3 regions of the Variovorax sp. RTB1 genome follow, and region 2 is predicted to be linked to each of the others. Evidence: predicted binding sites of a transcription regulator. Region 2 holds the regulator's gene; each other region holds the start of a gene.

Region 1 (6,848 bases), on a different contig from region 2:
AGGATGAGCGAGAAGACCATGCCGAGCGACTGCGTCCAGTCGGGCAAGGCGGTGTAGTGCAGGTGGTGCGGGCCGGCCCACATGTAGGTGAAGATCAGCGCCCAGAAGTGCACGATCGACAGGCGGTACGAGTACACCGGGCGCTCGGCCTGCTTGGGGATGTAGTAATACATCATCCCGAGGAATCCGGCGGTCAGGAAGAAGCCGACCGCGTTGTGGCCGTACCACCACTGCACCATCGCATCCTGCACGCCGGCGTAGACCGAATAGCTCTTCATCCAGCCCGCCGGCATCGACGCGCCGTTGACGATGTGCAGCAGCGCGACCGCGATGATGAAGGCACCGTAGAACCAGTTGGCCACGTAGATGTGGCGCACCTTGCGGCGGCCGATGGTGCCGAAGAAGACGATGGCATACGCGACCCAGATGACCGCGATGGCGATCGTGATCGGCCATTCGAGTTCCGCGTATTCCTTGCCGCGCGTGAAGCCCATCGGCAGGCTGATGGCGGCCGAGACGATCACCGCCTGCCAGCCCCAGAAGACGAACGACGCGAGCTTCGGTGCGAAGAGGCGAACCTGACAAGTGCGCTGCACCACATGAAAGCTGGTCGCCATCAAGGCGCAGCCGCCAAAGGCGAAGATCACCGCGTTGGTGTGCAGCGGTCGCAGGCGGCCGTAGCTGAGCCATGGCACGCCGAGGTTCATTTCGGGCCATGCGAGCTGCGACGCGATGATCACGCCGACCAGCATGCCGACCACGCCCCAGACCACTGACATCAAGGCGAACTGGCGGATGACCGTATCGGAGTAGGTCACCTCCGGGGTGTGGGTTGCTTGCATTCGGACTGCCTCATTCATTGGACTGACCGAGTGTTCCCAAGTGCAGCCGCAAGCACGTTGATGCAGATCAATCGTCGCGAAGAATCCGCTGCCCTTCGCGCTCCACGTCGTCGAATTGACCACTGTCGACGGCCCACCAAAGGCCGAAGAGGATGACCAGTGCGAGCACCACCGAAAACGGGATGAGCAGGAAAAGGATGTCCATTAGCGGCTGACTCCAGGTGCTGTCGCAGGACGTGCGGCAAGACGTCCGTCAGGCCTTGCGGCAAGGCGCGAAGCATTGCCGACCACCACCAGCGAGCTGACCGCCATGCCGACGCCTGCCAGCCAGGCCGGCATGAAACCGGCCAGCGCCAGCGGCACGCACAGCGCGTTGTAGCCAGCGGCCCACCACAGGTTCTGCCGCACCACGCACATCGTGCGCCGCGCCTGGGCGATGGCATCGGGAATCGACTGCAAGGCGCCGCCCATAACGATGAAGTCGGCCCGCGCCTGCGCGAGCGGTACCGCCCTGCCGAAGGCGAAGGAGGCATCGGCGCGGGCCAGCACCGGACCATCGTTGAGGCCGTCCCCCACCATGGCCACGCGGTGACCTCGGCCCTGCAAGATGCGCAGCACGTCGAGCTTGTCTTCAGGCCGGCAGTCGCCCTGCGCCGTCTGGATGCCGGCACGCTCCGCCAGGCTGCGAACCGCGGTGGCGCGGTCGCCGGAGAGCAGCTGCACCGCGATGCCCTGAGCCTCCAGCGCAGCGATGGCGCCGATCGCATCGCTTCGCAAGTTTTCGGCCAGAACGAAGCTGGCGAGCCAGCCTTCGTCGTCGCTCAGATGGACCTGGGCGCTATCGACATGCAAGGCAGCGACGTTGCAAAAAACGGCCGAGCCGAAGCGCACGGAGCGCGTGGGTTGACCGTGACCGTCGGTGCGACGCATGCGCGCTTCGAGCCCTTGCCCGCCGTGCTCGTGGAGTTGCACGATGTCCCAAGCCGGCGCCATGCGAAAGCGCTCTTGCCAGGCCGCCACCAGCGCGCGCGAAGCCGGGTGCAGCGACTGCATGCCGAGGGCAGCAGCGATCTCCACCGCGTCGCCCGGCTGCAGGCCTTGGCGGCAATAGACGCGGTCGAGCCGCGGCGTGTCGTCGGTCAGCGTGCCGGTCTTGTCGAAGACGACCGTGTCGACGGTGGCGAGCGCTTCGAGCGCCTGCAGCCGGCTCGACAGCACGCCGCCGCGCGCAAGTGAACCGGCACTCGCGAGCATCGCGGCCGGCGTCGCCAGCGACAGCGCGCAGGGGCAGGTGACGATGAGCACCGCGACCGCGGCCATCAGCGCCTTGCCATGGTCGACGGGCCACCAAAAAACCAGCGCACCGGCGGCAGCCGCCAGCACCAGCAGCAGAAAGGGTCGGGCGATCCGGTCGGCGAGCCGGGCCAGCCGCGGCTTGTCCACCGAAGCGCTTTCCATCAAGGCGACGATCTGCGCAAAGCGCGTGCTCGACCCCAGCGCGTCGATGCGCACCTGCACCGGCGCATCCAGGTTGTGGCTGCCCGCCAGAACCTGCGCACCGCTGGCGCGCGGCATCGGTCGCGACTCGCCGGTCAGCAGTGCCTCATCGACCGATGTGTCGCCCGCCAGCACCATGCCATCGCCGGGAAACGCCTCGCCGGGCAGCACCCGCACGACGTCGCCGACTGCCAGACGGCGCACCGCGATGCGCACGAAGTCGCCGTGGGCATCGCGCCGCTCGATGCTGTCCGGCAGCCGGTTCATCAGTGCCTCCAGCGCACCCGCGGTGCGGTCGCGCAGCCGGGCCTCGAGCCAGCGGCCGGTCAACAGAAAGAAGACGAACATGGTGAACGAGTCGAAGTAGACCTCGTGCCCGAGCGGACCGGTGGCATCGAAGGTGGCCGCCGTGCTCACCGCAAAGGTGATCAGCATGCCGAGCGCCACCGGCAGGTCCATGCCGACACGTCGCAAGCGCAGGTCTTGCCATGCGTTGGCGAAGAACGGGCTGCAAGAAAAGAGCAGCACGGGCAGCGACAGTACCCAGGAGGCCCAGCGCAAAAGCTGCATCGAATCCGGTGCGATGTCGCCGGCTTTTGCGATGTAGCCGGGGTAGGCGTACATCATCACTTGCATCATGCAAAACCCCGCGACCAGCCAGCGCCAGAGCGCTTTTCGGGCACTGCGTGCACGCTCGCCACGCGCAGCGATGTCGCCGGCCGGCACCAGCGGATAGCCGGCTGCTGCGGAGGCCTCGAACCAGTGCGATGGCAGCACGCTCGCAGGCGACCAGACGATGCGCGCGCGTCCGGTCGCGGCGTTGACCTGCACCTCGTGCACGCCGCTCACGCGCGACAACGCCGACTCGACCGCGAACGCACACGCTGCGCAGTGCATGCCCTGCACCACCACGCGCGACTCCCACAGTGCGCCGTCGAGCGACTGGCCGAACGCGGGCCATTCGGCCGGGTCGTCCAGCACCGACAAGTCGCTTGCGTCCGCGTTCATTCGGGCCATGGCGACAGCGGCGCCCATCGGGCCCGAAGGGAGTACAGCTTGCATGCGACGAGGCTAGCGCCGTGTGCCGATCGACCTGTTGATCTGCATCAAGGCGTGGCGTCACGGAGGCGAAGCTTGACGAGGGTCAAGATTTTCCCGAGGCGACCGAGGCACATTGAAAGTCCCGCCTCCTTTCGCGCCTTGCAACCTCAAGCCCTTCCGCAATGACTTCCATCGCCCTGGCACCGGACCTTCGAACTTCAGCGCACAGCGTCTCGGCCGAGATGCTGGCGCGCTTCGACATTGCCGGCCCGCGCTACACCTCGTACCCGACGGCCGACCGTTTCGTCGAAGCTTTCGGTGCCGATGACTACGGCGCGGCTGCAAGACAGCGCCGCCTCGGAGCAAGCGCACGCAGTCCCATCTCGCTCTATGTGCACATTCCTTTTTGCGCATCGCTCTGCTACTACTGCGCCTGCAACAAGATCGTCACGCGCCACGCATCGCGCGGTCGCGAATACCTGCGTTACCTAAGCAAGGAAATCGATTTGCATGTGGCGCGGCTCGGCCCCGGAACGCCTGTAAGCCAGCTGCATCTGGGCGGCGGCACGCCGACGTTTCTGAGCGACGAAGACCTGGCCGATCTCATGCGGATGCTGCGCGAGGCGTTCTCTTTTTCGCCTTCGGGCGAGTACGCGATCGAGATCGACCCGCGCACCGTCGACGCCGGCCGACTTGCCCACCTGGCGCGCCTGGGCTTCAACCGGCTGAGCTTCGGCGTGCAGGATTTCGATCCGGCCGTGCAGCAGGCGGTGCATCGGATTCAGCCCGCGAAACAGGTGTTCGACCTCGTCGCAGCGGCACGGCAGCTTTCGTTCCAGTCGATCAATGTCGACTTGATCTATGGGCTACCGCGGCAGAGCGTGGCCTCGTTCGACCGCACGCTGGCGCAGGTGTGCGAGTTGCAACCCGACCGCATCGCGCTCTATGCCTACGCACATCTGCCCGATCGATTCAAGCCACAGCGCCGCATCGCGACGAGCGACCTGCCGTACGCCGCGGTCAAGATCGACATGCTCTCGCGCTCAATCGCCGCACTCACCGAAGCGGGCTACGTCTACATCGGCATGGACCACTTCGCGCGCCCTGACGATGCGCTGGCCGTAGCCAAGCGCCAAGGTCGGCTGCACCGCAACTTTCAGGGCTACAGCACGCAGCCCGACTGCGACCTCATCGCGCTGGGCGTCTCCGCCATCGGACATGTGGGCGGCACCTACAGCCAGAACGCGAAGACGCTGGAGGAGTACTACGACCACCTCGACCAGGGCCGTCTGCCAGTCGTGCGAGGCCTGGGACTGTCGCGCGACGACGTGCTGCGGCGCGCGGTGATCATGGCGATCATGTGCCAGGGTCATGTCGACTTTCAGTCGATCGGCATTGCGCATCTCATCAATTTTCCGAACCACTTCGCCACGGAGCTGGCCGCTCTCGGACAGCTCGCGGCCGACGGGCTGGTGCAGGTCACCGACCACGATATGACCGTGACCGACAAGGGCTGGTTCTTCGTGCGCGCGGTGGCAATGGTGTTCGACCGCTACCTGCAAACCGACCGCAAGCGCGCGCGGTTCTCCCGGATCATCTGACGACGACCGGGCACCTTTGAAAAGACGATGACCCCATTTCTGGAAACAACGCCGGTATTCCGGCTCGATGTGCCCGCTTCAGAATCCGGTGCGACGTGCAGCGCCGACATGCTCGTCAGCCTTGCCGCCGCCTCGGGCCTGCGCAATTGGCACCTGAAGGGCCGCGAACTCATCCCGGTCGTGCAGGGCGGCATGGGTGTCGGCGTGTCCGCTGGCGGCCTTGCAGGCACCGTGGCCGGGCTGGGCGGCATGGGCACGATCTCGTCCGTCGACCTGCGCCGCCTGCATCCCGACCTGATGGCGCGCACGGTCGACCGGGAAGCCGAGGTCGATGCGGGCACGTGCATCGACGCCGCCAACCTGGAAGCGCTGGGCCGCGAGATCGCCAAGGCACGCACGATTTCCGGCGGTCGCGGCCTCATCGCGGTGAACGTGATGAAGGCGCTGACCTCCTACGAGGCCCTGCTTCGGCATGCGATGGCCTGTGGCGTCGATGCGCTCGTGGTGGGCGCCGGCCTGCCACTCGACCTGCCGGAGATCGCGCGCGAGCATCCCGACGTCGCGCTGATCCCGATTCTTTCCGACGCGCGCGGCGTTCAACTCGTGGTGCGCAAGTGGGAGAAGAAAGGCCGCTTGCCCGATGCCATCGTGATCGAGCATCCGCGTCTGGCGGGCGGCCACCTCGGCGCCGCGAAGATCGCCGACCTGACCGATCCGCGCTTCGACTTCGACGTGGTGCTGCCGCAGGTGCTGGCGTTCTTCAAGAGCGCCGGCATCGAAGGCCGCATTCCGCTGATCGTCGCGGGCGGCATCGGCAGCCTGGAAGACATCCGTCGCCTGCAGGGCCTGGGCGCTTCTGCCGTGCAGCTGGGCACCGCCTTTGCCGTGACCACCGAGTGCGACGCTAACATCGCATTCAAGCGCGTGCTGGCCGATGCAAAGCCTGAAGACATCGTGGAGTTCATCAGCACAGCCGGACTACCTGCGCGCGCGGTGCGCACGCCATGGCTGGAGAAGTATTTGCGGCTGGAGCCGCGGCTCAAAGACAAGGCGCACAAGAAAGAGCATTGCACGATGCGCTTCGATTGCCTGGCGCATTGCGGCCTGCGTGACGGCACCGCGACATGGGGCCAGTTCTGCATCGACAAGACGCTGGGCCACGCGTTGGAGGGGCATACCGATCAAGGCTTGTTCTTCAGAGGCGCGGGGCGCTTGCCGTTCGGGGGCGAGATCCGGCCTGTCGGGGAACTCATGCGGTGGCTGTTGGGGGGCATCCGGCCGACCGTGCCGACGGTTCGCTGACAGGCCAGGATGCAGCGGTGCCAAGTGCAGTGGCACCCACATCGGGGCTCCGATGGTGCAGACTGATCGCATGGACAAGCATTACCTCGCACCCCTCTTCACGCCAGGCTCGGTGGTCGTTTTCGCGGGCCGGACCGACGCTGCCGAAGGTCAGTCGCCGCAGGCCAGGATGCTGCGTCAGGCGCTCGACGCCGACCGCTTCACCGGCACGCTGCACTTTGTCGACATCCACACCAGCGGCACCCTGAAAGATCTTGCGCAGACGCGCGCCGACCTGGCGATCATCGCCCTGGCGCCGAGCGAGATCGGAGCGGCGCTCGAAATCGCGGCGCGCATCGGATGCCGCACCGCGCTCGTGCTGTCGACCGGCATCGGCGCCGAGCAAGCGGCTGAACTGGCGAAGGTGGCGCGGCACGAGGGGGTGCATCTTCTCGGGCCGAATTCGCTGGGCTTCCAGCGACCGCAACTGCATCTGAACGCGAGCACAGCCGGGCCGCTGGCCAAGGCCGGGCCGCTCGCACTGGTGTCGCAGTCCGGCGCGCTCACCGCGTCGATGCTCGACTGG
Region 2 (12,554 bases):
CGCATGACGGCGCCCCGTGCCAGCGCGTGCAACGGTTGCTGCAATGCCTTGCGCGCACGCTTGCCCGACGACGACTGCCAGGACTCGCATCCGAGCCACGCAGCCAACCCCAACGTCAGACGCGCATAGCGAGGCGATGCGAGTGCGTGGGCGGCGCGGCTGCGATACGTGTCGGCAGAAAGCGAAGCCGTCTGCAAAAGAGAGGTCCATTGCACTGCGGCAGTGCGATCGGAATCGGAATCCGAGTCCAAGTCCGAATCGGCGGTCAGTGCCGGCAGGGTCTCGCCCGCGAGTACCTCGGCGTCGCGTGCCGCGCCCAGCGCCGCCGAAAGCCATCGCAGCTCGGCACCGAGCAACGCCGGCGTGGGGATGATGGTGGAGAAGAGGCGCAACGCGGAACGCAGTCGCCGAATGCCCACGCGCATCTGGTGCACGCTCTCGGGGTCGGTCCCTCGCATGACGCCCGCCTCGTTGCCGAAAGCGTGCGCGGAGCAATTTTCGATGATGGCCTGAAAGCCCTGTTCGACGGTCACGCCGCGCGCGAACAGCACCGGCTGTGCGGCGGCAACCGTCGCCGTCGTCGTCGTTGCACGCGGCGCATGGGTCCGACCCGCCAGCAGCGCATATCCCCGGTCTGCCTTGCCAAGACGACCGATGCGCAAGGGCACGTCGTCCTGCAGCAGCAGGGCCGCGTCGAACAGCGCCGCGGGCGCGCCCGCCTTCAGCTCGAACTCGACCTCGCAAATCGGCTCGCGCGCAGCGCCGCAGCGCAGCTCGCCCTCGTCGAGCGTCAGTTCGATGCGAGTGCCTTCCGGCGGAGACAACTGCCAGAGCGAGCGGCGCACGACGACATCGAACACCGGCACCAGCCGCTGCGCCAGACCCGGTTCCGCCAGGATCAGAGCCGGCCTCGCATCCGGCTCGATCCGCATGCGCAACGCCGCGAGATCGGGCTCCGCGCTGTCGATGTGGGCCTCCCATTCGCCGCGGTCGTGCAGTCCGAAACCACGGCCGGACGATTCGATCGTCTTGACGGTTTCGGTCCACCGCCCGCCCTGCTTTCTGACGCGCAGTTCCAGCCCTTGTCGGCGCAGGAACAGGTCGGGCGTGTCGAAGTAGGTGGTGTGAAGGCGGGAGACGCCGGGCAGCGGCTTATGCGGCGCCAATCGGGTGGTCACGGCCGTCCGGAACGTGTCGACGTCCGAGGGCGACAACAGGAGCTTGAGTTCGACCTCGCGTGAAGCGCAGTCGGCCGGAACATTCGACAGGGTCGCGGAGTGGCGCATCAGCCACTGTGATGCACCCACCGTCTCACGGCGTTGATGCGCATCAATGGCCGCGGCGATGGCGTGCTTTTTTGATCCAGCGCAACACCGCTCGCCAAGCCGCTTTTTAAAGTGAAGGCTTCGTACCCATTCGTTCTGAAAGCCACCCATGCAAACCATGAAAGCCGCTGTCGTCCGCGAGTTCGGCAAGCCCCTGTGCATCGAGGAAGTCGCCATTCCCGAGGTCACGACGGGCCAGGTGCTGGTGAAAGTAGTGGCATCGGGTGTGTGCCACACCGACCTGCATGCCGCCGATGGCGACTGGCCGGTCAAGCCCACCCTACCCTTCATTCCGGGCCATGAGGGTGTCGGCTTCGTGGCGGCCCTGGGTGCGGGCGTCAAAGGAATCAAGGAAGGCGACCGCGTCGGCGTGCCGTGGCTGCACACCGCCTGCGGACATTGCGAGCACTGCATCACCGGATGGGAGACCCTTTGCGACGGACAGCAGATGACGGGCTACACCGTCAACGGCGCCTATGCCGAATACGTGCTGGCCGACCCCGGCTACATCGGGCAGTTGCCGGCCAATGTGGGCTTCAGCGAAATTGCGCCGGTGCTCTGCGCCGGCGTCACCGTCTACAAGGGCCTGAAGGTTCTCGAATGCAAGCCGGGCGACTGGGTCGCCATCTCCGGCGTGGGCGGGCTCGGCCATCTTGCGGTGCAGTACGCCAAGGCCATGGGATTTCATGTGGTGGCCGTCGACATCCACGAAGGCCAGCTCCAGCTCGCCAAGAAATTGGGCGCCGACATGGTGATCAACGCTGCGCTGCAAGACCCGGTCAAGGAACTGCAGACGGCTTTGCGCGGCGTGCATGGCGTACTGGTCACTGCCGTGTCCCGCAGTGCCTTCTCGCAAGCCCTCGGCATGCTGCACAAGCGCGGAACGATGGCCCTCGTCGGCCTGCCGCCGGGCGACTTCGCCTTGCCGATCTTCGACGTCGTGCTCAATGCCAAGACGGTGCGCGGCTCGATCGTCGGCACCCGCAAAGACTTGCAGGAAGCGCTGGCGTTCGCAGGCGAAGGCAAGGTGCATACGGTGTTCACCGAAGACAGGCTGGAGCGCGTCAACCAGGTGATGGACCGGATGCGTGCAGGTGAAATCCAGGGCCGCGTCGTGATGCGAATTTCAGACGTGGCATGAGCCGATGCCAGCAGCCGTTGCCAGCGGTTGCGCGTCACGCGCGGGGCGCGCAACGCTGCTACTTCACGAGGACGACTGGCTGCTTTGCCAGCGACATCACACGCTGCGCCACCGAGCCGACCAGCAGGTCGACGAAGGCGCCTCGCCCCTTGGCGCCCAGCACGAGCAGATCGAACTTGCCGGAGTTCGCGCAATCGACGATCTCCTGCGCCACCGAGCCCGTGCGAATCACCGCGTCGTGCCTGATGCCGGCCTTGTCGAGCAAACTTCTCGCGGGCTTCAACTCGGTATCACTCAGTTCACGCAGGTAGTCGGCAACCTGCTCGCTGCCGACCAGTGCTTTGGCATGGCGCAGCCCGGTGTCGTCATGCACGCTGACCAGCGTCACGACGCTGTGGGCCTTCAGGAGGCCCACCAGTTTGGCGGCGTACTTCACTGCACGCAGCGCGTGCTTGGAGCCATCGATGGCGACGAGAATTTTCATTGTCTTCTTTCAGCGTTGAACAGGTTGAGAGGCGTCGATCGATGCACGCAGCGGACGGCGCACGAAGCGCCCCAAGAAACGAACCACCAGCTTGCGAAGCTCGCTGTACCAGAGCACTGCGCTCGCCATCGCGATGCACACGAGCCACTCGTCGAAGGAGAGCGGCGCGGTGCCGAAGGCCAGGTTGAGAAAGCCGAGGTGGACCACCGCCACCTGCAACAAGGCAGACAGCGCGACTGCGCCCCACAGCCAGCGATTCACGAAGAGATGCGAGAAGGCGCTCTTGCTGTCGGAGCGTGCGTTGAAGCAGTTGAAGAGCTGCGCCAGCACGAGCACGGTGAAGCCGGCGGTGCGGGTGGTCGCGAGGTCATCGCTTCCTTCGACCATGCCACCGGGCAGGAAAAGGTCGATGGTCAGCAGGGTGGTCAGCGCCATCACCAGGCCGATCTGGACCACGCCCGACCACATCCGCGCATCGATCACGCGCTCCGCGCGGCCACGCGGCTTGCGAGCCATGACGTCGTCGGTCGGCGGGTCGACGCCCATCGCCAGCGCGGGACCCGAGTCGGTGATGAGGTTGATCCAGAGAATCTGCGTGGCCAGCAACGGCAACACGACCGTGCCGCCGTCACCAGCACCACCGCCGCCACTTCCAACCAACCCCAGCATGCCGGCACCGACCACGCCCAGAAACACGGTGAGCACCTCGCCCATGTTGGACGAGAGCAGGTAGCGCAATGCCTTGCGGATGCTGTCGAAGATGCCGCGCCCTTCGCGCACCGCCGCGACGATGGTCGCGAAGTTGTCGTCGACCAGGATCATCCGCGCGGCCTCTTTGGTGACCTCGGTGCCGGTCACGCCCATGGCGATGCCGATATCCGCCGCCTTCAGTGCGGGCGCGTCGTTGACGCCGTCTCCGGTCATGGCGACGACGCTGCCATCGGCTTGCAGCGCGGCGACGATGCGCAGTTTGTGGGCCGGCGCCACGCGTGCGAAGACCGATGTGCGGCGCAACGCTGCAGCGAAGGCGGCATCGTCCAGCGCGTCCAATTCGAGACCGGTGAGTGCGGTCGCACCAGGCCCAACGATGCCGAGGTCCGCCGCGATCCGGCTGGCAGTGCGCGGATGGTCGCCGGTGATCATGATCACGCGGATGCCCGCGCGCAGTGCCTGCCCGATCGCCTCTGCCGCCCCGGCGCGCGGTGGATCGATGATGCCCACCGTGCCGACGTAGATGAGGTCGCGCTCCAGCCGTTCATGCGACTGCGTTGCCGAAGGATCTTCCTGCGCGGTCAGCGGACGGTAAGCCACCGCCAGCGTGCGCAAGGCGGCGTCGGAAAGCGATTCGACGTCGGCCAGGATGCCGGCGCGAAGTGCCTCGTCGAGCGCGACCACTTCCATGCCCACTCGCGCCCGGCTGCAATGGCCGAGCAACACGTCCGGTGCGCCCTTGGTGATCACCACGATCTGGTCATCGTGCGCGTGGTCGCGCTCGATGGTCGACATCATCTTGCGCTCGGAAGTGAACGGAATTTCGCCGATGCGCGCAAAGCGCTGTCGCCGCAGCTCCGTCAGCCCCATCTTGCGTTCGGCCACCAGGAACGCCGCTTCGGTGGGGTCGCCATGAATCGACCAGGTGCCGCCGGCATCCTGATGCAGCCGTGCGTCGCCGGCAAGACTGCCGCCAGAAAGCACCACGGTGAGCTCGTCACGCAACGGGCCGGCCGTTACCGCAGCGCCCTCGTGCTCGACGCGACCCAGCGGCGCATAGCCCTCGCCGGTGATGCGGGCGCTGCCGGACGCGGTCATCACGCGCTCGATCGTCATTTCCGCCCGGGTGAGCGTGCCGGTCTTGTCGGTGCAGATGACCGATGCGGCGCCCAGCGTTTCGACCGACGACAAGTTCTTGACGATGGCGTTTTGCCGGGCCATGCGCTGCACGCCCATCGCCAGCACCACCGACAAAATCGCAGGCAAACCTTCAGGCACCGCCGCTACCGCGAGCGATACGCCGAGCAGCAGCACGGCGATGACATCGGCGGCGCTGCGGATCTCGGAGATCGACAAGATCGTCGTCACCACGACCGCGGCGATGAGCACAACCGCGATGCCCAGCATGCGTCCGATGCGCGCCACCTCGACGCTCAACGGCGTCGGGGCCTCGACGGTCGCTTCGAGCATCTCGGCGATGGCGCCCATCTCGGTCTGCATGCCGGTGGCGGTGACGATTGCATGGCCGGTGCCCTGGGCGACAGCCGTGCCCTTGAAAACCATGTCGAGCCGATCGCCGAGCGCCGATGTGCCAGCCAGCTGCGCCACGCCTTTCAGCACGGCTTCGCTCTCGCCGGTCAGCGACGCCTCCAGCACCCGCAGCGACGCCGCCTGCAACAGACGGGCGTCCGCGCCCACGGCATCGCCCTCACCCAGCGCCAACAGGTCACCGGGAACCAGCTCGGCACTGGGCACGCGCAGGGTCTGGCCGTCACGCACGACGGCCGATGTCACGGCGGTCATCCGCGCCAGCGCCGCCACCGCATCGGCCGCCCTGGCCTGCTGCGCATAGCCCAGCAAGCCGTTGACCAGCACGACCGCCGCTATCACCAGCGCGTCCAGCGGCCAGCCTTCGAAACCTTCGATGGCCCAGGCGCCCAGAGCGATGGCGATGGCGGCGAGCAACAGGTAGACCAGCGGGTCTTGAAACTGCGCCAGCATGCGACGCCATGTCGCCACGGGCGGCACGCCGCGCAGCTCATTCGGGCCGTGCTCGGCGAGCCGCCGTTCCGCCTCTTGCGAGCTCAGCCCGTGCGTCGCGTCGGCGCCGAGCGCCTGCAGCACTTGCCCGATTGCCAGTACCGACGGATCGCCAAGACCAAGGGCTTTTGGCGCACTCATTGCGGGCTCGACAGCGTCATGTACCCCATCCAAGGCCAGTAGGTGAGCGAGAAAATCACCAGCAGCACCGCAGCAGCCAGAGTGACCATCAACCCGGTGCGAATGAAGTCGCGTGCCTCGAAGGTATCCGTGCCGTAGGCGATCATGTTCTGCGGTGCGTTCACCGGCAGGATGAAGCCAAAGCTCACGACGAACTGCAGCAGCATCGTCATGCCGATGACGTTGATGCCTGGCGTCTGCACCGCGCCCAGCACGCTGATCACGATCGGGATCATGGTGGACGCCAGCGCCGTGGCGCTCGCAAAGCCGAGATGGATGACGATGAGGAACAACGACAACAGCATCAGGATGGCGAAGGCACTGGCGCTCTGCAAGCCGAGGTGCTGCACGATCAGGTTGGCGAGCCAGCCGGCGGCGCGCGTTTGCAGCAGTGCCGTTCCCACGCTGATGCCGATGGCGAAGAGCACCACGGTGCCCCACGGGAAGCCCTTCTGCGAGGTCTTCCAGTTCATCACGCCCACGCGCGGCAGCAGCATCAATGCGATGGCGGCGATGGTGGTGGAAGCGGTATCGAAGTCGTGCAGCGCTTTTTCAGACGCCCAGAACCCGAGGAGCGTCAGCACGATGGCCAGCAGCTTCCACTCGTTCGCAGTCATCTTGCCGATGGCTTCGAGCTGCCGGCGAATCGTCTCCTTGCCGCCGGCGATCTCCGACATCTCCGGCCGCATCATCCGCGTCATGATGAAGTAGAGCGCAATGGTCAGCAGCGCCGAAAACGGTGCACCGGCAACGAACCATTCGGTCCAGCTGATGGTGGTCTGAAACTGCTTCTGGATAAAGCCGGCGGCCACCATGTTCTGCGCGGCCGCCGTCTTGATGCCGATGTTCCAGATGCTCGCCGTCTGCGCAGCGGTAATGACCAGCAGGCCGGCGAAGCGGCTTCGCTTCTCGACCTTGAAGGCCAGGATGAAGTCCATCATGATCGGCACCAGACATGCGACGCGTGCAGTGGTGCTGGGCACGATGAAAGACAGTAAAAAGCCCACACCCATCGCGCCGATGACGATGTGATTGGTGCGTGCATCCACCCGCGACAACACCACCAGCGCGATGCGCCGATCGAGCCCCGTGGCCGTCATGGCCGCGGCGATGAAGCAGGCTGCAGCGACCAGTGCCACCGCGCTGTTCGAGAAGCCGGACAAAGCGAGATTGAGTGCCGCGCCCGTGCCCATTGCCGCCGTGGCCGCCGTCACGGGCTTGGCCGCATCCGGCGTGAAGGCCAGCAAGAACACCATCAGCGCGCCGATGACGACCGCGCTCACCGCGTAGTCGAGCGCCTCGGTCATCCAGACGATCACCGCGAAGGCGAGGATGCCCAGCATCATCTGCCCCGCGGCAGGGAGGCCCGTCGCGGCTGGCAGCAAGACGATCGCAACGAGCGCGATGAAGGCGGCGACCAGCCCGGCGCGCTTGACGACATCGCTGCCTGGCGCGACGGTGGGCGCAATCGCTGCCGCGATCGCTTGCGCCTCGACTGCGGTGGTCATGCCAACACCGCTTCGAGCGGGCGCCGCAAGGACCGAGGCATCGCGGGTCCGCGACCGAAGCGCACGACGAGGTCGGGCCGCCGGTCGCCCCATCCAAAGGCACGCGCGAGCCCGGGCCGCACGCTCGCGACCTCGACCGGCTGATTCAGCATCGCATTGCGAATCCCCAGGGCGGTCGCCTGCAACGCAAATCGCTCGTAGCAGCGCCCTGCTTCGATCCAGTGCCTCTTGTCGTTCTTCTCGGAGACGAAGACGGCGATGCCGGCGGAACTGCGCACCTGGCTCGCGTACTTGTCGTTCTCGCGCGCAGGCGTGAAGAAGCGGGCAAAGAGCATTTCGCCGAGCCATCGCGGCACCGTCGGATTGCCGGACGCACCGGAGAACAGTCCGTCGCCGGACCGGACGGCTTCCGTGTCGCCGAAGCGAAGCCATTGCTTGAGTTCAGCGACGAAAGCGGGGTCGTCGATCTGCCGCGTGTTGGCGTCCACGATGTACGCCAACATTTTTTCTGTCGCGGCTTTGTCGCTGAGGATCACCATCTGAACGCCGTTGCGTGTGCCCGCGCGTTCCAGCAATCCAAGTTCGTCGACCGTCAGCGGCCGGCCGTCGTAGTCGGCGCGCGTGCACTGCCTGTCGAAGATCGCCGCATAGAGGTCGGACCGGATCGCCCGGGTCGGCTCGAGCCGAACGCGCAGCGCGTCGCCCTCCATGCCTGCATCGAAGACGACATCGGCTTGCAGGCCATGCGCCGACGCCGCCTGCACCAGGTTCTCCGCGGCACAGCCGAGCGAGACGAACAGATGGTGATCGTCGGGATCGACGGCCGGGCATCTGCGCGAGAGATCCGGAAGAATCGAGATGGACTGCGGCTGTATCGCGAACTTCCAGCATTGCGAGTTGTGGCTCGACGGTGCCAACGTGGCACAGCGGACCAGTTCTTCGAAGAGCGGCCGGCCACTGGTCGCCTCGGTCGTATCCCGGTGCCATGTGCTTCGCACCGCATCGGCATAGCTCGCCTCACGGCCGTCGAAGGAGCAGGCGTTCAGGAGCACAGCGCCCACGGTCGCAAAGCGCCGTCGCGTAAGGGATGCCAGAGCCGGAGTCATGCGATCACTTTGGCGCTCTCGACCACCACCTTCGGCAACATCGCCATGACGTGCGTACCTTGCCCCTGAGCCGACGTGACCGTGAGGCGGCCGCCGCAGGCCTGAACCCGGTGGCGCATTCCGGCCAGGCCGAAGCGGGACGAAGCCACCTGTTCGATGTCGAACCCGATGCCGTTGTCCAGCACCTCGACCAGGATGTTCTTTCCCGCATCGACCAGGGTGACCGAAACCGTACTGGCGCAGGCGTACTTTCCGATGTTGGTCAGGCACTCCTGCACCAGACGATAGATGGCCAGCTCACTCGCATCGTCGCCGCGGGCCTCTTCGATCGCAGTCGTCACCGCAATCGTCGAACTCAGGCTGAAGTCCCGACACAGGATGGTCAACGACGACGCCAGGCCCAGGTTGGCCAGCGACGACGGACACAGTCCCTCGACCACCCGGCTCTTCAATGCGATACCGCGACCGAGCATTTCAGCCAGATGCTGAAGGCGCCGATCGATCTCGGGCGACGCATGGTCGAGACGCGACTTAAGGCAAGCCACGTCGAGCTTGGCTGCTGTCAGGATGGCACCCAGTTCGTCGTGCAGTTCGCGGGCGAGCAGCGCGCGCTCCTGCTCGCGGATGCGCTGAAGGTGAGTCGCCAGGTCGCCGAGGTATCGGGCGCGGGACTCTCCGTGGGTCTGGATCGAATTGCGTTCGGGCGTCATCCGGAGGGTTCCTCGATCAATGGCTGAAAAGCGGATGCTCGCGGCGAACCGTGGTTGCCGGCATGCGCTCATCGCAGTCTGCTGCGTGCCGCGTTGCAGGGCTTGATGCAGATCAAGGCTCGGCGACCTTGGCCGAGCAAATGTCAAGAAGCCTCATGTGCGTTGACGCTGCTCTGGCTCAACCCCTCAATGCGACATGAGCACAGGCAACGTCATGGATTGCAGGATCGTCCGCGTGACGCCACCGAGCACCCACTCGCGTGCGCGGCTGTGTCCGTAGCAGCCCATCACCAGCAGATCGGCACCGACATCCGCGGCCAGCGACAGCAGCTGCGCACCGGCGTCGCCTTCACCTTGCACGCCGGCCTGCATCGTCGCGGTCACGCCATGCGAATTCAGATAGTCCTGCAGCGAGCGCAGTTGCGACTCTGCCTCGTCGCCGTAGCAGACCGCGTGCACGCGCGCCGCGCCGCGCAGCCAGGGCAACGCAGCGGACACCGCACGGGCAGCTTCGCGAGTCTCTTTCCATGCCACCAGCACCGTGCGCCCGACCGGGCCGACCGGCCCTGTCGTGATGTAAGGCAACACCAGCGCGGGCCGGCCGCTTTCGACCAGCACGGTGGACACGAACTCGGCAGGCAGCTCGCCGTCGTAAGCGTTGTCACCATCGCGCTGACCGAGTATCAAAAGGTCGGCATAGAGCGCGCGGCGGCCGAAGCCCCAGGGCGCATCGCTCATCGGCTCGGCCCAATGCATATGCGGCGAGTCGCCACCGGCAGCCATGAAGGTGGCGTACGCCTTGTCGCGCGACTGCTTGTCGAGCGCCAGCATGATTGCCATGGCTTCGGCCGCACCTTCGAGGGCGGAGGGGTAGCGCACCAGCGCAGAGAGCGTGCACGGCATGCCGGTCACCTGGGCGCCAAAGGTCTCTGCCAGCTTGCGTGCAAGCTCGACGCGCGTGGCGGTGCGGGCTGAACTGTCGAGGTGAACCAGAATCGATTTAGGGGTTGTCATTGCAAATTCCTGAGTTGTCGAGGTACGAAAGAGACACCACGTATTTCAGCGGCACCACACATCGATCTGGTGGGCAAGATCGATCCAGACCGCCTGCACGGAGATGACCAGCAAGGCGACGCCGGCGAGCCGGGTTCCCCATTGCTGGCGCCATGCGCCCAAGCCGATGGCAAAGCGGTGCCACAGCCAGGGCGCGACGAGCAACGACGCACCGCTGCCGGCCGCGAACAGCACCATGATGAAAGCGCCCTGCAGCGGACCGTTGGCCAGGCTCGCCAGCATGAGCGCGGAATACAGCAGGCCGCACGGCATGGCGACCCATGCAAGACCGGTCGCGAACACGCTGGCGGCAGAGCCCGTCAAGGCGCGCAATCGCTCTGCGAGGAGACGGCCGACCCGTTGCGACCACAGCGGCTGACGCCCGGTCACGGCCAGCACCGCGCCCCAGGCCATCACGACCACGTGGAACAGCATCCAAAGGCCGCGAAGCGCGGAGACATTCACGCTGGCCCATGTCAGGCTTTGCACGGTGGCAGCGGCCAGTGCGCCTGCTGCCGCATAGCCCGCCATCCGGCCAGCTTGGAGCAGCAACGGCGCCATCGGCAAAGCAGCGGGCGTGATCGCGATGACGCCATGGCCGGGTCGAACTCCCACCCCACGCACGACACCCGCGCACGCCGCACCGCACATGGCCACGCAATGCGGACCACCCGCCAGTCCCATCAACAGCGCGGATGCGGCCAGTGCGGTTTGCATGATCAATAGCGCCGCCGAAAGAGCGTGAGCAGCGATGGTCGGCGACAGCGGTTCATGGTGCTGCGACTTTGCGTTCGATCATTCGAACGCCACTTGATCTGCATCAACGCGGACACAAAAGCCGAACGGAGAATCGAGCGGAGCAGCGCGGCGCTTTCGCTTGCTTTGTCACGCTGCAAATTTCACCGCACCACCTGCCGCAAAGAGACAGTCGCAAAGAGACAGCCGCCATGACACCTCAAACCATCAAAGTCGCATGCTCCAACTGCAACCTGCGCGAACTGTGCATGCCGGTCGGCCTCAACCCGGAAGAGCTTGCGCGCATCGACGACCTGGTGGCGACGCGTCGCAAGGTGAAGCGCCGCGAAACCCTCTTTCGCAATGGCGAGCGGTTCACCTCGCTCTATGCGATTCGGACTGGCGTGTTCAAGACACGGGTGGCATCGGAAGACGGTCGCGATCAGGTCACGGGCTTCCAGATGGCCGGCGAGATCATCGGACTCGATGGCATCGTGAACGACCATCACACCTGCGACGCGGTGGCACTCGAAGACGCCGAGGTCTGCGTGATGCCGTTCGACCGCATCGAGGAGCTGTCGCGCGAGGTCACTTCACTGCAGCGCCATGTGCACCAGATCATGAGCCGCGAGATCGTGCGCGAGCACGGCGTGATGCTGCTGCTGGGCAGCATGCGTGCCGACGAGCGGTTGGCCGCCTTTCTGCTCAACCTCGTGGAACGCCTGCATGCGCGCGGCTTCTCGAAGTCCGAGCTGATGCTGCGCATGACGCGCGAAGAAATCGGCAGTTACCTCGGGCTCAAGCTGGAGACAGTCAGCCGCACCTTGTCCAAGTTCGTGGACGACCGCATCGTCGAAGTCGACATGCGGCATGTTCGGATCCTCGACGCCGATGCTTTGCGCAGGATGATCAACCCGACGGTGTGAGGCGCTAGCGCGGCGGCGGCGACGGCATGTCCTGCACCGGCGTCGTGGTGTGGTTGCGGCCCTTTTCGGCCGGCACCAGCGCCTTGTCGGCCACCGGCCCAGCCGACTTGCCCGCCAGCGTCCGATTGATCTCCAGGCCCTTCTGGTAGTAGTTTTCTTCGACCACCGGGTCTGCCGTGCTGATCGCGATCCAGGCCGACGTCAGGCTGCCGACCACCACCACGGCGGGCAGGCCCAGCACGAGCCAGACCAGCGGGAATTTCCACCACGGTCCGGAACCTTTGGAAGCAGGGGGAAGCGCGCTCATTTTCAAGTCTCCAGTCGGTTATCGGGGAATGAGGAACACGGCCTTTTCAGAGACCTGCGACGCACCGTCGGCGGACCGCACGTTGAAGAAAACGGTGTGCGATCCGGGTGGTGCATCTTCTGCAGGCACTTGCAGCCGCACCGCCACCCAGCGCGACTCGGCCGGCCCGACATCGACCGCCTGGCTGGGCGTCGCCACGGCAAGACCCTTCAGTCCGCTGGCATCGATGCGGTAACGCTGAGAGCGCTCGGTCGCGTTCATGATCTGCAGCCGATAGACGTTCTCGAGCCTGCCGCCATCGGCGATACGTGCAAGCGAGGTACGGTCG
Region 3 (12,554 bases), on a different contig from region 2:
TGGCTCGGGATAGCCATCGACCCGACCGGCACGTCTAGGCGCGTAGCGACTCTCGGTCTTGTGCAAACCGTTGCCACGACGGCACGAGCGGGTATAGCCGCCCTCGCATCGGTCGAGCCGATTGCGTTAACCATTTTGCTCGGGAACTTTGCTTATTACTAGCGAAGGTCCGCAAAACAGGCCCACTCTTTGCATGATCTGAAGCCATGATTGTTGGCGCCAGGTCATATCTGACCCAGATGCCGAGATTAGGCTGACCCATACAGTCACCTCCGGAACTCAATGCTGGCAATGATTTCCCATGCCGGCCCATGGATCAACGAAATTCCGGCACTCGGGTCAATCCTCGACCGGCAGCAACATCGGTGGTTCAGAAGTCGCGTGAGATCGGCATCCTCCGCGCCATGGGCATCTCTCGCGGACAGGTCCTGTGGATTTTCCTGTTACAGGGTGGGTTGCTGGGACTGCTCGGATCTGCCTTCGGTTCAGGCATCGGCCTCGGCGCGCTTCTACTATGGCAACGCTACGCGCTCAACCCGGCTGGCACGCCGCTCTTTCCGCTGCCGATCGAGCCGAAGCTGTTCTTGACCTCGCTGTTGCTGGCCACGATAACGGGGTTGTTGGCGGCATTCGCGCCCGCGCTGCGCGCGGCACGACTCGACCCCGTGGTGGCGATCCGTGGCTGAGCCAGTGGTCAGGCTGCACGACGTGCACAAGGTCTTCAATGCTGGCCTGCCCAACGAATGCGAGGTGCTGCACGGCATCGACCTCACGGTATCGAAGGGCGAGTTCTGCGCAGTGGTCGGACCATCGGGCTCAGGCAAGAGCACGCTGCTGAATATCGTCGGGCTGCTCGACCGGCCGACGAGCGGCTCACTGTCCATCAGCGGCGCCGAAACCAGCACGCTCGACGAGCATGCGTTGACGCAGCTGCGCGGACACAACATCGGTTTCGTCTTTCAGAATCACAACCTTTTGAGCGGTTTAACTGCAATGGAGAACGTGATGATGCCGATGCTCGGCGCCGCGGGCTTTTTCAATGAGGGCATGGCGCAGCGCGCGGCGGCCTTGTTGGAGAGCGTCGATCTGACTAAGTGGCGCGACAGCATGGTCACGCAACTGAGTGGCGGTCAGCAGCAGCGCGTGGCGCTGGCACGCTCCCTTACGATGGACACGGCGTTGCTGCTCGCCGACGAGCCGACCGGCAACCTCGACACCAAGTCGGCCGACGTCGTGTTCGACCTGCTGCGCAAGGCCAACCAAGAGCACAGAATGGCAATTCTCTTCGTGACGCACAACCCCGGGTTGGCCGAGCGATGCGACCGGACTATCCAGGTGGTGGATGGCCGGCTTGAGGTTTGAGCCGATCCGCGAAGTTTCATTCGGCCCCGCAGAGTTTGCTTAGGTCTTGCGGCGCGCCGCGGCAACTGTCCGTTCGACGGCTTCCTTGGCCGAGCGTGCAGCGGCGCGCGTTGCCGAGGCGGCCGTCACTAGCGCATGACGCGTGGCTCGCGCGGCCTCCCATGCTTCTTCCTTGCTGTCCTGCGTAGCGCGCTGCAGCGATTCTTCGGTTCTGGCAAGCGCTTCCTTGGTCGCGGCCGCGGCCTTTTTGCTTTCCGCCTCCGTGGCGCGCGCGGCATCCCGTGTATCGTCCAGCGATTTACCTGAAGCGGCCGATGCTTTGGTGTCAAGGCGATTAGCAGCCTCGGCTGCCTTTTGCGCCGCGCGGCGGATGCCAACAGCTATGAATTCGACGCCTTGCCTGCGGTTGCCTGGGCCTGTTTTGCGGCAAGTCGCGCCGCTTCGGATGCCTCTGGTGCGGCGCTCTTCACTTGGTGCGCCGCCTTGAACGCCGCGTCTTTGGCGTTGGCTGCCACGCCGGGTGGCACGCTCATTTAGCCCGGTGCTTCTGTCTCTGCGGCGATCGCGGGCGCGCTGAACAACATGACGATGGCTGCGGCGGCAGCAATGGCGATGAGTCTCGGAAGTCCTAGAGTCGGTTTCCTGGGTGTGTCCTTGTTTTCGACCTTGAGGATGCGGCGGGCGTGCTTCACGCGAGCGCGGGGGCCAGTGCGCCGGCTTTTGGCATGGATTCCGCCAGTGTCGTCAGCACAGATTTCGCCCTGGCGATGTCGGGCTCGGTGCCGTGCACCATGACGAGAAAGCGATCCGCCTTGACGTCGGCTTCGTACTTGATCGCCCGGTCTTTCGACGTTCCCATTCCGTACAACGCTGCGCCGAGCGCTGAAAATCCGCCACCGAGCACTGCACCTTCGAGTGCAGCGAGCAGCGTGACCACGAAGGGCCCGGCAACGGCGACTAGACCGAGTGGCGGCAGCATAAAAACCGCCGGCGCCGAGAGCGTTCCCCATATCGCACCCCAAAAGCTGCCGATTCCGCCCCACGTCTTGATGCGGTCGCCTGTGGTGTAGAAACCCACGGCGTGTTCTTCGGTGTGATACCCCTTGCCGACGATAGAAAGCTTTTTTATATCGAAACCGGCTTTGCTCAGTGCCTTGATCGCCGACTCTGCAGCGCTGTGCTGCTCATAGACGGTGATCAGCGGATCGGTTGCGGCGGATGTCGTGGAGGTTGCGGAGTGGCTCATGGTCGTGTCCTTGAAGGGTTGAATGGTGAAGAGCAAGGGCGACGCTAAGAACCTTATGGCCCAGCCAGCTTGATCCGCATCAAGGCAACGCTTGACGCAGATCAAACGCAATTTGCTCTGCCAGTGATGAACTGCAACTCGCGGTGAACGCGCTGCTATCAGGCAAGCGCCGAGTCCCGCATATGTTGGAGAATTTGCATTCGAATTCCGGTGACTTCGACGACGATCTGGAAGACACGCGACACACACCAGACGGCCAAGCGTGCCACAGCCGGTAAGCGCAGCATCGTTGCAGGCCAGCCTGATGGGATGTCCACGCGTCGTTCTCCGTCGATCCGCAGCAGCACGCAACGCGCACTGCGCGCAAGTGCTGCACTCCCGTGCCGCTTGCGGACAACAGCCTCAAGTTCTTCGCGCTCTTGCTTGGTCAGCTCCACTCGGTGCATGCGCTACAAATAGAGCATGCACAGCCGATTCCAAGGATTCAGTGGACTAGCGCTTGCGAGAGCAAGTGCTGAAGCCGAAAACGCCGTAGCCTGGACACACACCAACCACTCCCGTCAGGAGAGGCAGAAGTCCAATATATCCCCATGCACCAATGATATCGGTTGAGGCAAGTGCAATCAACAGCAAGCCAGTGCCGATGCGTAGTGTTCGATCCAAAGCGTTGATGTTGTATCTGTTGAAATTCATTGATTGGCTTTGCAGAATGACGATTAAAGGGAGTTTGCTCGAACAGTGTTGACAAACTTTGATCGAAATCAAGTTGTGGACGAGCGCCAGAAGTCCGGCACACGTTGTAGCTTTGCGGGCGACATTAATATGAGAAAACAACAACCAGACCGTTATGCGCCTTCCATTGAAAATGGTGTAGTCGGTTTGCGTTGAAGCGTCGGAGGATGCGGACCAACTTATCAACTCAAGCGATGGCTTTTTAGGTTTCTTGCAAGTTGTGCCTTTCGGGCGTTGACCTACCAGCCGGACGTTGCGCCCGTTGAAGTCCAAGGTGTGCTCACGCGTGGAGCATGTGTCCGCGGTTGTGAAGCGGCTTTGGAAATTCAGCAAAGTGCGCTACCGGGGCTTGACCAAGAATGCAACGCGCGCGTTCTTGGTCAAAGGGTTGGCGAACATCTATCTGGCACGCAGGCATCTCATGGGATGAGTGCGCCTGCGGGGAGCACAGCAGGCGCTGCTGTGGTGCCACAAGCGGCGATTCGCTTCAGATGAGTGCGATCCGATGTGCCGGGCAGTCGAATAAAGCGCCAATGTGGAGAGTGCCGTCGAAATCGCTGGCTTGTTCAGATGGTATGGGCGCCTCCCTCCTACCGCACTGCTTGCACTGCGCCGCGGGAAGTGCCAGATTGACGATCCCACCGTCAACATCCAAATGGAGACCATCATGGAACGTACCGTCATTGCCGTCGACATTGCCAAGAAGGTGTTTCAGCTGCACTGGGTCGAGCTGGACACCGGCTGCATCGAGCGATTGCAGTTGAAGCGCGCCAGGATGCTGGAGTGGTTTGCCAACCGCACTGCGGCTCTGGTTGTCATGGAAGCCTGTGGCGGTGCTCACGACTGGGGCCGGGCTCTGATTGGATTGGGCCACGAGGTGCGACTCATCTCACCCAGGAAGGTGCGGCCGTTCGTGCAGCGCAACAAGACCGATGCTGCCGACGCGCAAGCGATCTGGACGGCGTGCCAGCAGCCCGGCATGCGCTTCGTTCCCGTCAAGACCGAGGCCCAGCAGATCGTGCTGTCGCTGCACCGCTTGCGCGCGCAGCTCATGAAGACCCGCATCATGCAAACCAACGAACTCCGAGGGCTGCTCTACGAATTCGGCATCGTGCTGCCGGAAGGTCATGCTGCGTTGCTCAGGGCGTTGCCCGACGCCATGTGCGACGCCATGTGCGACGCGAAGGCCCGGCTGCCAGCGATGCTCATGGACAGCCTGGACGAGCAACTCAGGCGAGTCCAGCAACTGCAGGCCGACATCGGCCTCGTCGAGCGCCGGCTCTCGCAGCCGATGCGGGAGATACCGGCCTGCAAAGCTGTCGCCGAAATCCCCGGTGTTGGCCTTCTTACGGCGACGGCGGTCGTCGCCAGCATGGGCACGCCGACATCGTTCAAAGACGCTCGGGAGTTTGCTGCATGGATCGGACTGGTCCCTCGCCAGACCGGCACCGGTGGACGGGTCCGGCAGCTGGGCATCAGCAAGCGCGGCGATGCTTACCTCAGAACGTTGCTGATGCACGGTGCTCGAGCCGTGGTGATCCGATTCAAGGTTGGCCCGACATGGCCATGGCTGACCGCGCTGTTGCAGCGCCGGCCGTACAGCGTGGCTGTCGCTGCGGTGGCGAACAAGCTGGCGCGAACGATCTGGGCGGTGCTGGCACGCGGCCAGGCCTGGCGCCCCGAGGCGTGGCAAGGCGCGCACTGACAACCAACCAACCAGTTTGAAGGAGAGCAAGCGACCACGCGTGTGATGGGACAGACAGGTCGGACCGGGACGGGGACACTCCGATAGGGAACAAGAGCACCAAGCTCGATGTTCAGATGGGAACCCCGTCAGCGAAAACCATCAGGGCCAGCAGGCATGTCGGCTTGCACAACAGGCCGGAAATAAGACTGCAGCCCTGCCTCCTGAATCTTCACACATACGAGTTCTTGCAATCCGGGAGGCGCCCATATAAGCGTTGCCTTAACTTTGGACGGCCCAGCTACGAACGTGAGGCGATTGCTTTGACAATTCGCAAGAAACGCAAAGCTTCGCCCTCGCCTTAGCTCACCGAGGCTTTAGCTTTTGATGACGTTTGGACGGTCAATCGCGTCTTCCCATTCAAAGCGGACAAGAGATCGCCTTGGCTCCGGACTGTTTTAGTCGATACCGCTCGCACTAGTGCGGCAGCGCACAGACCCAGGAGTCGGTTCGACATAGAAGCGTTTTTTGGGCCCAGCAAGCTCCTGGCACGCGATGCCACATCGGCTCTGTAGTCAGCGCCGTGCGCGGGGTACCAGGCGGCGCACTGAGCTCGGAGCCATCGACGTCTTTCCCGTACAGCCAAGGAGCCCCAATGGAGTGTGAAGATGGTTTTCCTGACCTCGGTCAGGTCCGGCCAAGCCCGGCCAACGCACCCGTCGCACGCCACCCTGAGGCTGTCGCACGGCGTCATCTGGTACCCACCCGCCTGGAAGTCCTACCTTTTATTTGTTCACTGGCCGACATCCTGCGCCACTCGATGGACTCGCGCATCTTCATTGACGTTTTCGTGGATCGGAAATGCCTTGCGTGGGTGGTAGACCGGCGCAGGTTCGAAAGTGTGCTCGAGCGCCTGACGCAGACGTCGCACTGGGCTGCCATCCACGGCGGGCGGCTGGTCTTGAAGGCCACGGTTGGGCCGGCCGGTGGCACCCTTCTCGAGGTGTTCGGGACTGCAAAGATCACGAACAGCGCCTATGGCCCGGTAGTGACCTCTCCCTTTTTCCCCGGCGCCGGAACTTGTGTGTTGACAAACCCCGAACTGACGGCAGTGGTCGATTTCGCCGAAAGCTCGGGGGGCTTTGCACAGCTGGCAAAGGGACAGTGGGGAGGCACTTCGCTGGCATTGAGCTTGCCCACCTATGTGGATGGGTGAGGAGGCAGCGCCCGAGCGGTTGCATGGCTTGGCCTTGCAGTGTGGGCCAGCGCACAGTCCGGAAGACGCTGACTGCATAAATTCCACGCCGGGCGTGCCGGAATGGTCCGGCGCATCCCCGACATCCGGAAGGAACGCCATGAACTCGCAGCGCGCAAAGGGCCCTCCACCTAAACCAGGACAACGCCGCCCCTCTCCGCAGGTGGATGCCAGTCGACAACGGGAGAAAGCCGAATCCACCGAAGCCGAAGGGCGGCACAAGAACTCCGGCCAGAAAGACCACAAGGGTGCGCGTTGACAGCGTCGCAGCGTGATGCGAGCGTGCCGAACCCGGGGCGACCTGGCCACCCTGTTCGAGCTTCCTTGTATGGCGTGAACCGCTAAAGATGCGACCGCTGATGTGGCAACAGGCGGCAGGTTCGCAGTTGAGCCCGTGACGGAGTGTTGGCGTTGGCGGAAAATTTGCCTGTTGGGGGTGCGGCGGAATTCCTAGACTGGTTATGCCGTGGGACCCATGCTCTTGCGATATTCAACAGGACTGAGAGAGGCGAGGGATATCTCGATCCTTTTTTCGTTGGACCAACGGATGTATGAGTCCAGTGTTTGTGTGAATTTCCCAATGCTCATTGACTACCAGTTGCGCAGATAGAACAGTTCCGTTTTCAGTCGGCCGAAGAAGCCTTCACAAGCCGCGTTGTCGAGTGAGCATCCTTTGCGCGACATCGAATGAATCAGCTTCGCATCAGCGATGCGCGACCGCCATTCAGGCCAGCGGTAGTGGGCGGAATCAATCGGTCGTCGTAACACCATCAATCATGGAGCTGTTGTGGGAAGACCTGCGGTGTGGATGCAGAAGTTAACAGTACGCGTGACGATGCGCTCGCCCGGCGCTCCTTCGCTTCGGCGTGAGGTGGAGCGGCAGTTCTGGAAGCAGATTGCCACCGGAACAACGAGCGAGAAGGCGGCCGCAGCCGTTGCGCAGTAGATTCACCGTGCCACTGTTGATGGACACGTTGTTTCCGTTGCCTGCCACGCCGAGGTAGTCGCCAACGCCACCGAGTCCCAGGTTGTTGCTGTCGCCGGTCAGGGCAAGGCCTGTGTAACCCCAGGTGTCCATGCTGTTGCCTGAGTCGCTCACGGAGTAGCCTGCGCCGCCCAGCAGACCGAAGTAGTCGCCTGTACCCGTCAGGCTGATGCCATCATTGCCGCCCGCAACATTCGCTTGGGCGCCATTGTTGATGTAGATGCCGGTGCCCTGACCTTTGGCGGTGGTGCCTTCCCACTGATCACCGGTTGCATTAACCTGGTCCAGGTTGCCCCCGGTATTGCCCAGCATGGGCAGCGCACCGGCCACGGTGTTGCTGTTGTTGCCCCCGCCATAAATGCCCATGCTGTCGATGGCGTTTTCATCTACGCCATTGCCAGAGCCGCTGACGTTGGCATGGCTGTTGGTGGTCGGATAAATGCCGGTGCCCGGATCGTTGCCGTTAGTATTGCCTACGACATCGGCATCACCTGCGCCCACCGTGATCGTGTCGCCGCCCCCGTAAGCGCCAAGCGTGGCGCCGGTACGAGGGCGGGCGCTCGCGCATTCAGCCGTTTCATCTGGCCATGAAGGTCAAGGTACATGTCTACGGTTATGCCACGGTAGTGTCCTACTCGCGCAAGACCGCCCACAAGCTGCATGAAGACGTGACGTTTCGGGTGAGCGCAGCCAGCAACTCCTAAACGCATCGCACGCCATGCGACTTTCGCGCCCTGCATCTGGAGGAACTGTTGCCATTGTTAGTGCCGGTCGTCAGGCTCGCAGGGGAATTCGGGCGGGTCAAACTGGTCCCTATGGCTGGGGACGGTAACGAGTTGCGCAACAATGCCAGCAAGCACGAGGCGACGCGCTACGAGCGGATGAAGGCCATCCAAGCAGCCAAGCACCGTTTGCAAACGCGCCAGCAAAAGCACGATGACGAAGTGCCTCCGGCACCGGTCCAAGCGGTCAAGTCAAACTCGACATTCATGCGTACCTTCGACAACCTGGCGCCCAGGGCGAAGGACAACTTCGCCGATCCCGACTCCCGATCATGATAATCAGCGCGGGCTTCGAGAAATGCTTCAACGCCCAGACGACCTTCAACAGTCACCAGCAGATCATCGTGGTCAGGCAGTGGGCCGCCGCCAGTGGTGAGTTGCCCGCCATACTGGTATTGGTCACGTGCAGTACAGAGCAAGAACCCGCGAGCGCATTGGCTGACTCAGGCTAACGCAGCGAAGGGGTGTCGGCACAGCTGAGCGAGTGCGCAAGCTTTTTGGTTTTTCGGTTGACGTCGGTGCTGCTGCGCTGCAACAATGCGCTATCCCAATTTTCGGAGCCCTTTGCGTGGACAGTGCCTTAAGTCGCAGCGATAGAAAACGTGCCCTTGCGGGTGCGGCGCGCCAGGCTCGCTAACGCAAATGCTTTGCGCTGTGGGGCTCCGCGCCGCAGCAGTGAATCACGCCGATTGGCGTGCGTTCTGAACCCAAAACACGGTCTCTTCCGATCGTCAGTCCAAGCCTGACATCGCAGACGCGGCTTAAGCTCTATTTCAGGCAAACGGCTCCTTCAAAGCAAAGGAGTTCCCGTGTGCTTCTCGAAGATTCCCAACGCCTCGACCGCAAGGCCGACCCACACTGCAGGCGCGGCGCTGAGTAGCGACAACCGGCTCGCCGTACCCGAGACAAACGTCTACGCGAGTCTGTGGTCCAGCCGGCGGGTGCGCGCGGCGAAGTCGGTCCAAAACACTGGTGTCCCCCAGCGGCGCTGAGCTGGACTTTCAACTTTCGACAGCCCGAAGATCGCCATGGACCCCGCCCCCAGTCCGCGCTTTGGCGCGACCACATCATTCGACCCGATGCCCCTGTACCCGGCGTCGCTCAAGGATTTCCTCAACGCTTGACCGCGCGAGGAGTTGGGCGCCGTGTGCGCTTGAACGAGACTCCTCATGACCCGCGAAGATTTCAAAACTCACCTGCGTTCCGCCCTCGCCGAACGCCGCCCCGTTGTCTTGCGACACCTGCTGGACCTGCACGGTGCGGCGGCGTTTGCCGATGGGCTTGCCGCTTGGTCTCCACGCCTGGTGGCCGACGCGCTTTCTCTATTGCTTCAAACGCAGCGCATGGCCGTGATGCGGCATCTCCCCTTTGCATTGCGCAACCATGATTTATGCGTCCAGGTCGCGCACCGCCACTCGTCTGGCGGTGTAGCGCCGCCATGCCTGCCTCCGGCACGTTGGGTCGCCTCGTCCACCGCCAGGAGCATCCCATGAATTTCGTCGACAACATTTTTAAAAACTGGTTCGGTGGCTTCCTGTCGCGCCGTCGTGCCACTCAACTGTTCGGGCGCGGTGCGCTGCTCGACACCGTAGGCGGTCGAGGCGCTGCTGAGGCGGTGCCCGAGCATGTCTCGCGCGACATGCTCAAGGCCGCGACCGACGACATACCCGGTTCGCTGGTTCGTCTGGCGTCGCACGAAGACGGGCTGAGTGCCCCCGAAGCGGCCGAGAGGTTGATACGTTTCGGGCCCAACGAAGTCGAGCACGAAAAGCCTTTGCCCTGGTGGCTTCACCTGTGGCATTGCTACAAAAATCCCTTCAACCTGCTGCTCACGGTGCTGGCCGGCGTGTCGTTCCTGACCAACGATCTGAAAGCGACGATCGTGATCGGCACGATGGTGGTGCTCAGCACGTTGATCCGGTTCATCCAGGAGGGCAAATCTAACCGTGCGGCTGAACGGCTCAAAGCGATGGTGACCAACACCGCCACTGTGATCCGTCGCGACCTCGGGACCGAAGCGACCGAGGTGGCTGAAAAATATTTTGATCTCCACCTTAACGCCCGGCGTCCGCCGTCCCGCGCCGAAGTGCCGATTCGCGAACTTGTACCGGGCGACCATGTGGCCCTGTCAGCCGGTGACATGATTCCCGCCGACTGCCGCTTGATGACGGCCAAGGATTTGTTCGTCGCGCAGGCTGCCATGACAGGGGAATCGCTGCCGGTAGAGAAGTTCGCTGATGAGAAGTCATCGTTTGCGACGGTTCTGGAGGCGCGCAACCTTGTCTTCATGGGCACGAACGTGGTGTCGGGCTCTGCGACCGCACTGGTCGTCGCCACGGGCAACCAGACCTATTTCGGCACGCTGGCGACACGCGTGACTGCCACCAGCCGGGCACCCACCGCGTTTCAGGCCGGAGTCAACAGCGTCAGCTGGCTTTTGATCCGCTTTGCCTTCGTGATGGTGCCGATCGTGCTGCTTGTGAATGGCTTCACCAAGGGCGACTGGACCGAGGCATTCCTGTTTGCGCTCGCCGTAGCCGTTGGGTTGACGCCCGAAATGCTGCCGATGATCGTGACGTCGACCCTGGCCAAGGGCGCGGTCGTGTTGTCGCGCAAAAAGGTGATCGTCAAGCGCCTGGATGCAATCCAAAACTTCGGCGCGATGGATGTGCTTTGCACCGACAAGACCGGGACACTGACGCAGGACAAGATTGCACTGGAGCGCCAGACCGATGTCTTTGGCAATCCGTCGGACGAAGTGCTGAAGTTCGCTTTTTTAAACAGTCACTATCAGACCGGACTGAAGAATTTGCTCGACAGGGCTGTGCTCGAACACGTCGAACTTCAGACCGAATTGAAGCTGGCGCAGGACTATCGAAAGGTCGACGAAATTCCCTTCGACTTCGAGCGCCGACGCATGTCGGTCATCGTCTCCGAGCGCGACGATCACCACGAGTTGATCTGCAAAGGGGCGGTGGAAGAGATGCTGGCGGTATGCACTCGTGTACGGATAGCCAGCGCCGAAGGACAGCAGGACGTGGCGCTCGATGCACACATGCTCGAGCGCGTGCACACGGTCACGCGTGAACTGAACGAAGACGGGCTGCGTGTGGTGGCGGTGGCGATGAAAGAAACCGTCGCGAGTCACCTGACCTATTCGGTGGCCGATGAATCCGAACTGATCTTGGTGGGATACATCGCGTTCCTCGATCCGCCCAAGGAATCCGCAGCGCCGGCATTGCGGGCCTTGGCCAACAACGGCGTCAACGTCAAGGTCTTGACCGGCGACAACGAGCTGGTCACTGCACGCGTCTGCGGCCAGGTCGGCCTGGCGGTCGGCACCATATTGCTCGGGCCGCAAATCGAGCGCATGAGCGATGCCGCGTTGGCGCATGCCGTGGAAAACCATCAGGTGTTCGCCAAGCTGACGCCGTTACACAAGGAACGCTTGGTCCGTGCGCTGCGCGCCAACGGACATGTCGTCGGCTTCATGGGCGACGGCATCAACGACGCGCCAGCGCTGCGGGCTGCCGACATCGGCATTTCGGTCGATTCGGCAGTCGATATCGCCAAGGAAGCGGCCGACATCATCCTGCTGGAAAAAAGCCTGATGGTGCTAGAGGAAGGTGTGATCGAGGGGCGGCGCACCTTCAGCAACATGCTGAAGTACATCCGCATGACGGCGAGCTCCAATTTTGGCAACGTGTTCTCGGTCCTGATTGCCAGCGCGTTCCTTCCATTCCTGCCAATGTTGCCACTTCAGTTGCTGGTGCAGAACCTGCTGTACGACATCTCACAGATAGCGATCCCGTTCGACAACGTCGACGAGGAGCTGGTGAAGAAACCGCTGAAATGGAACCCGGGCGATATCGGGCGCTTCATGGTGTTCTTTGGCCCGGTCAGCTCGATCTTCGACATTACGACTTTCGCGCTGATGTGGTACGTCTTTAAGGCCAACACGCCCGGGCAGGAAACCTTGTTCCAATCGGGCTGGTTTATCGAGGGTCTGCTGACGCAGACGCTGATCGTGCACATGATTCGAACGCCCAAACTGCCCTTCATCGAAAGTCGAGCGGCCATGCCCTTGTTGGTCATGACCGTGGCAGTCATGGCCGCGGGTGTTCTGCTGCCGATGGGTCCATTGGCCGACTACTTCAAATTGCAGGCGTTGCCTTTCGGTTATTTCCCTTGGCTGATCGCCACACTGGTGGGCTATGCCGTGCTGACCACCCTGATGAAGCGTTTTTACATTCGTCGCTTCGGGTGGCAGTGAGGCGCACGGGAAATTCGATGCAGGCCTTTGAACAATTCCATTTGCTCGCCCTGGTTGATTCGGCGATCAGCCTGACGGTGGCTTTCCTGCTTGGCGGCGTCATCGGATTCGAGCGACAGGTACGTCAGCGCACGGCTGGATTGCGCACTAACACACTGGTCGCGGTGGGTTCGGCTGCGTTCGTGGTGCTTGCCAACCGGCTCAACGGCCATGAAGGTGCGGTGCACGTGGTGGC

What was found. The regulator FNR, encoded in region 2, switches genes on or off when oxygen is low (the NO sensors DNR and NnrR bind a similar motif). The targets are predictions, from matches to a motif close to TTGATNNNNATCAA.
Region 1: a site for FNR is predicted at 3,436-3,449, ahead of hemN (oxygen-independent coproporphyrinogen III oxidase). Genes of this name have one in related genera too.
Region 3: a site for FNR is predicted at 3,360-3,373, ahead of QN397_RS17465 (DUF2892 domain-containing protein). Genes of this name have one in related genera too.

What each region holds. Positions count from the first base shown of each region.
Region 1 covers NZ_JASJXG010000091.1:330-7,177, reverse strand. Annotated here, with positions in the region: gene ccoN (cytochrome-c oxidase, cbb3-type subunit I) at 1-842, opposite strand, end outside; gene ccoS (cbb3-type cytochrome oxidase assembly protein CcoS) at 910-1,047, opposite strand; gene QN397_RS26125 (heavy metal translocating P-type ATPase) at 1,047-3,401, opposite strand; gene hemN (oxygen-independent coproporphyrinogen III oxidase) at 3,563-4,981, shown strand; gene QN397_RS26115 (nitronate monooxygenase family protein) at 5,090-6,283, shown strand; partial or broken gene QN397_RS26110 (GNAT family N-acetyltransferase) at 6,354-6,848, shown strand, end outside.
Region 2 covers NZ_JASJXG010000027.1:49,560-62,113, forward strand. Annotated here, with positions in the region: gene QN397_RS16810 (CHAD domain-containing protein) at 1-1,307, opposite strand, end outside; gene adhP (alcohol dehydrogenase AdhP) at 1,435-2,466, shown strand; gene QN397_RS16820 (universal stress protein) at 2,525-2,950, opposite strand; gene QN397_RS16825 (cation-translocating P-type ATPase) at 2,960-5,842, opposite strand; gene QN397_RS16830 (DASS family sodium-coupled anion symporter) at 5,839-7,389, opposite strand; gene QN397_RS16835 (Acg family FMN-binding oxidoreductase) at 7,386-8,495, opposite strand; gene QN397_RS16840 (sensor histidine kinase) at 8,492-9,205, opposite strand; gene QN397_RS16845 (universal stress protein) at 9,392-10,219, opposite strand; gene QN397_RS16850 (sulfite exporter TauE/SafE family protein) at 10,265-10,975, opposite strand; gene fnr (fumarate/nitrate reduction transcriptional regulator Fnr) at 11,206-11,919, shown strand; gene QN397_RS16860 (FixH family protein) at 11,924-12,226, opposite strand; gene ccoG (cytochrome c oxidase accessory protein CcoG) at 12,245-12,554, opposite strand, start outside.
Region 3 covers NZ_JASJXG010000029.1:42,935-55,488, reverse strand. Annotated here, with positions in the region: gene QN397_RS17490 (FtsX-like permease family protein) at 312-686, shown strand; gene QN397_RS17485 (ABC transporter ATP-binding protein) at 679-1,362, shown strand; gene QN397_RS17480 (hypothetical protein) at 1,743-1,895, opposite strand; gene QN397_RS17475 (general stress protein) at 2,051-2,608, opposite strand; gene QN397_RS17470 (hypothetical protein) at 2,767-3,045, opposite strand; gene QN397_RS17465 (DUF2892 domain-containing protein) at 3,101-3,301, opposite strand; partial or broken gene QN397_RS17460 (IS5/IS1182 family transposase) at 3,606-3,770, shown strand; gene QN397_RS17455 (IS110 family transposase) at 4,008-5,045, shown strand; gene QN397_RS17450 (hypothetical protein) at 5,680-6,240, shown strand; partial or broken gene QN397_RS17445 (IS3 family transposase) at 6,739-7,023, opposite strand; gene QN397_RS17440 (hypothetical protein) at 7,097-7,765, opposite strand; gene QN397_RS17435 (hypothetical protein) at 8,080-8,322, shown strand; gene QN397_RS17430 (hypothetical protein) at 9,216-9,539, shown strand; gene mgtA (magnesium-translocating P-type ATPase) at 9,536-12,319, shown strand; gene QN397_RS17420 (MgtC/SapB family protein) at 12,337-12,554, shown strand, end outside.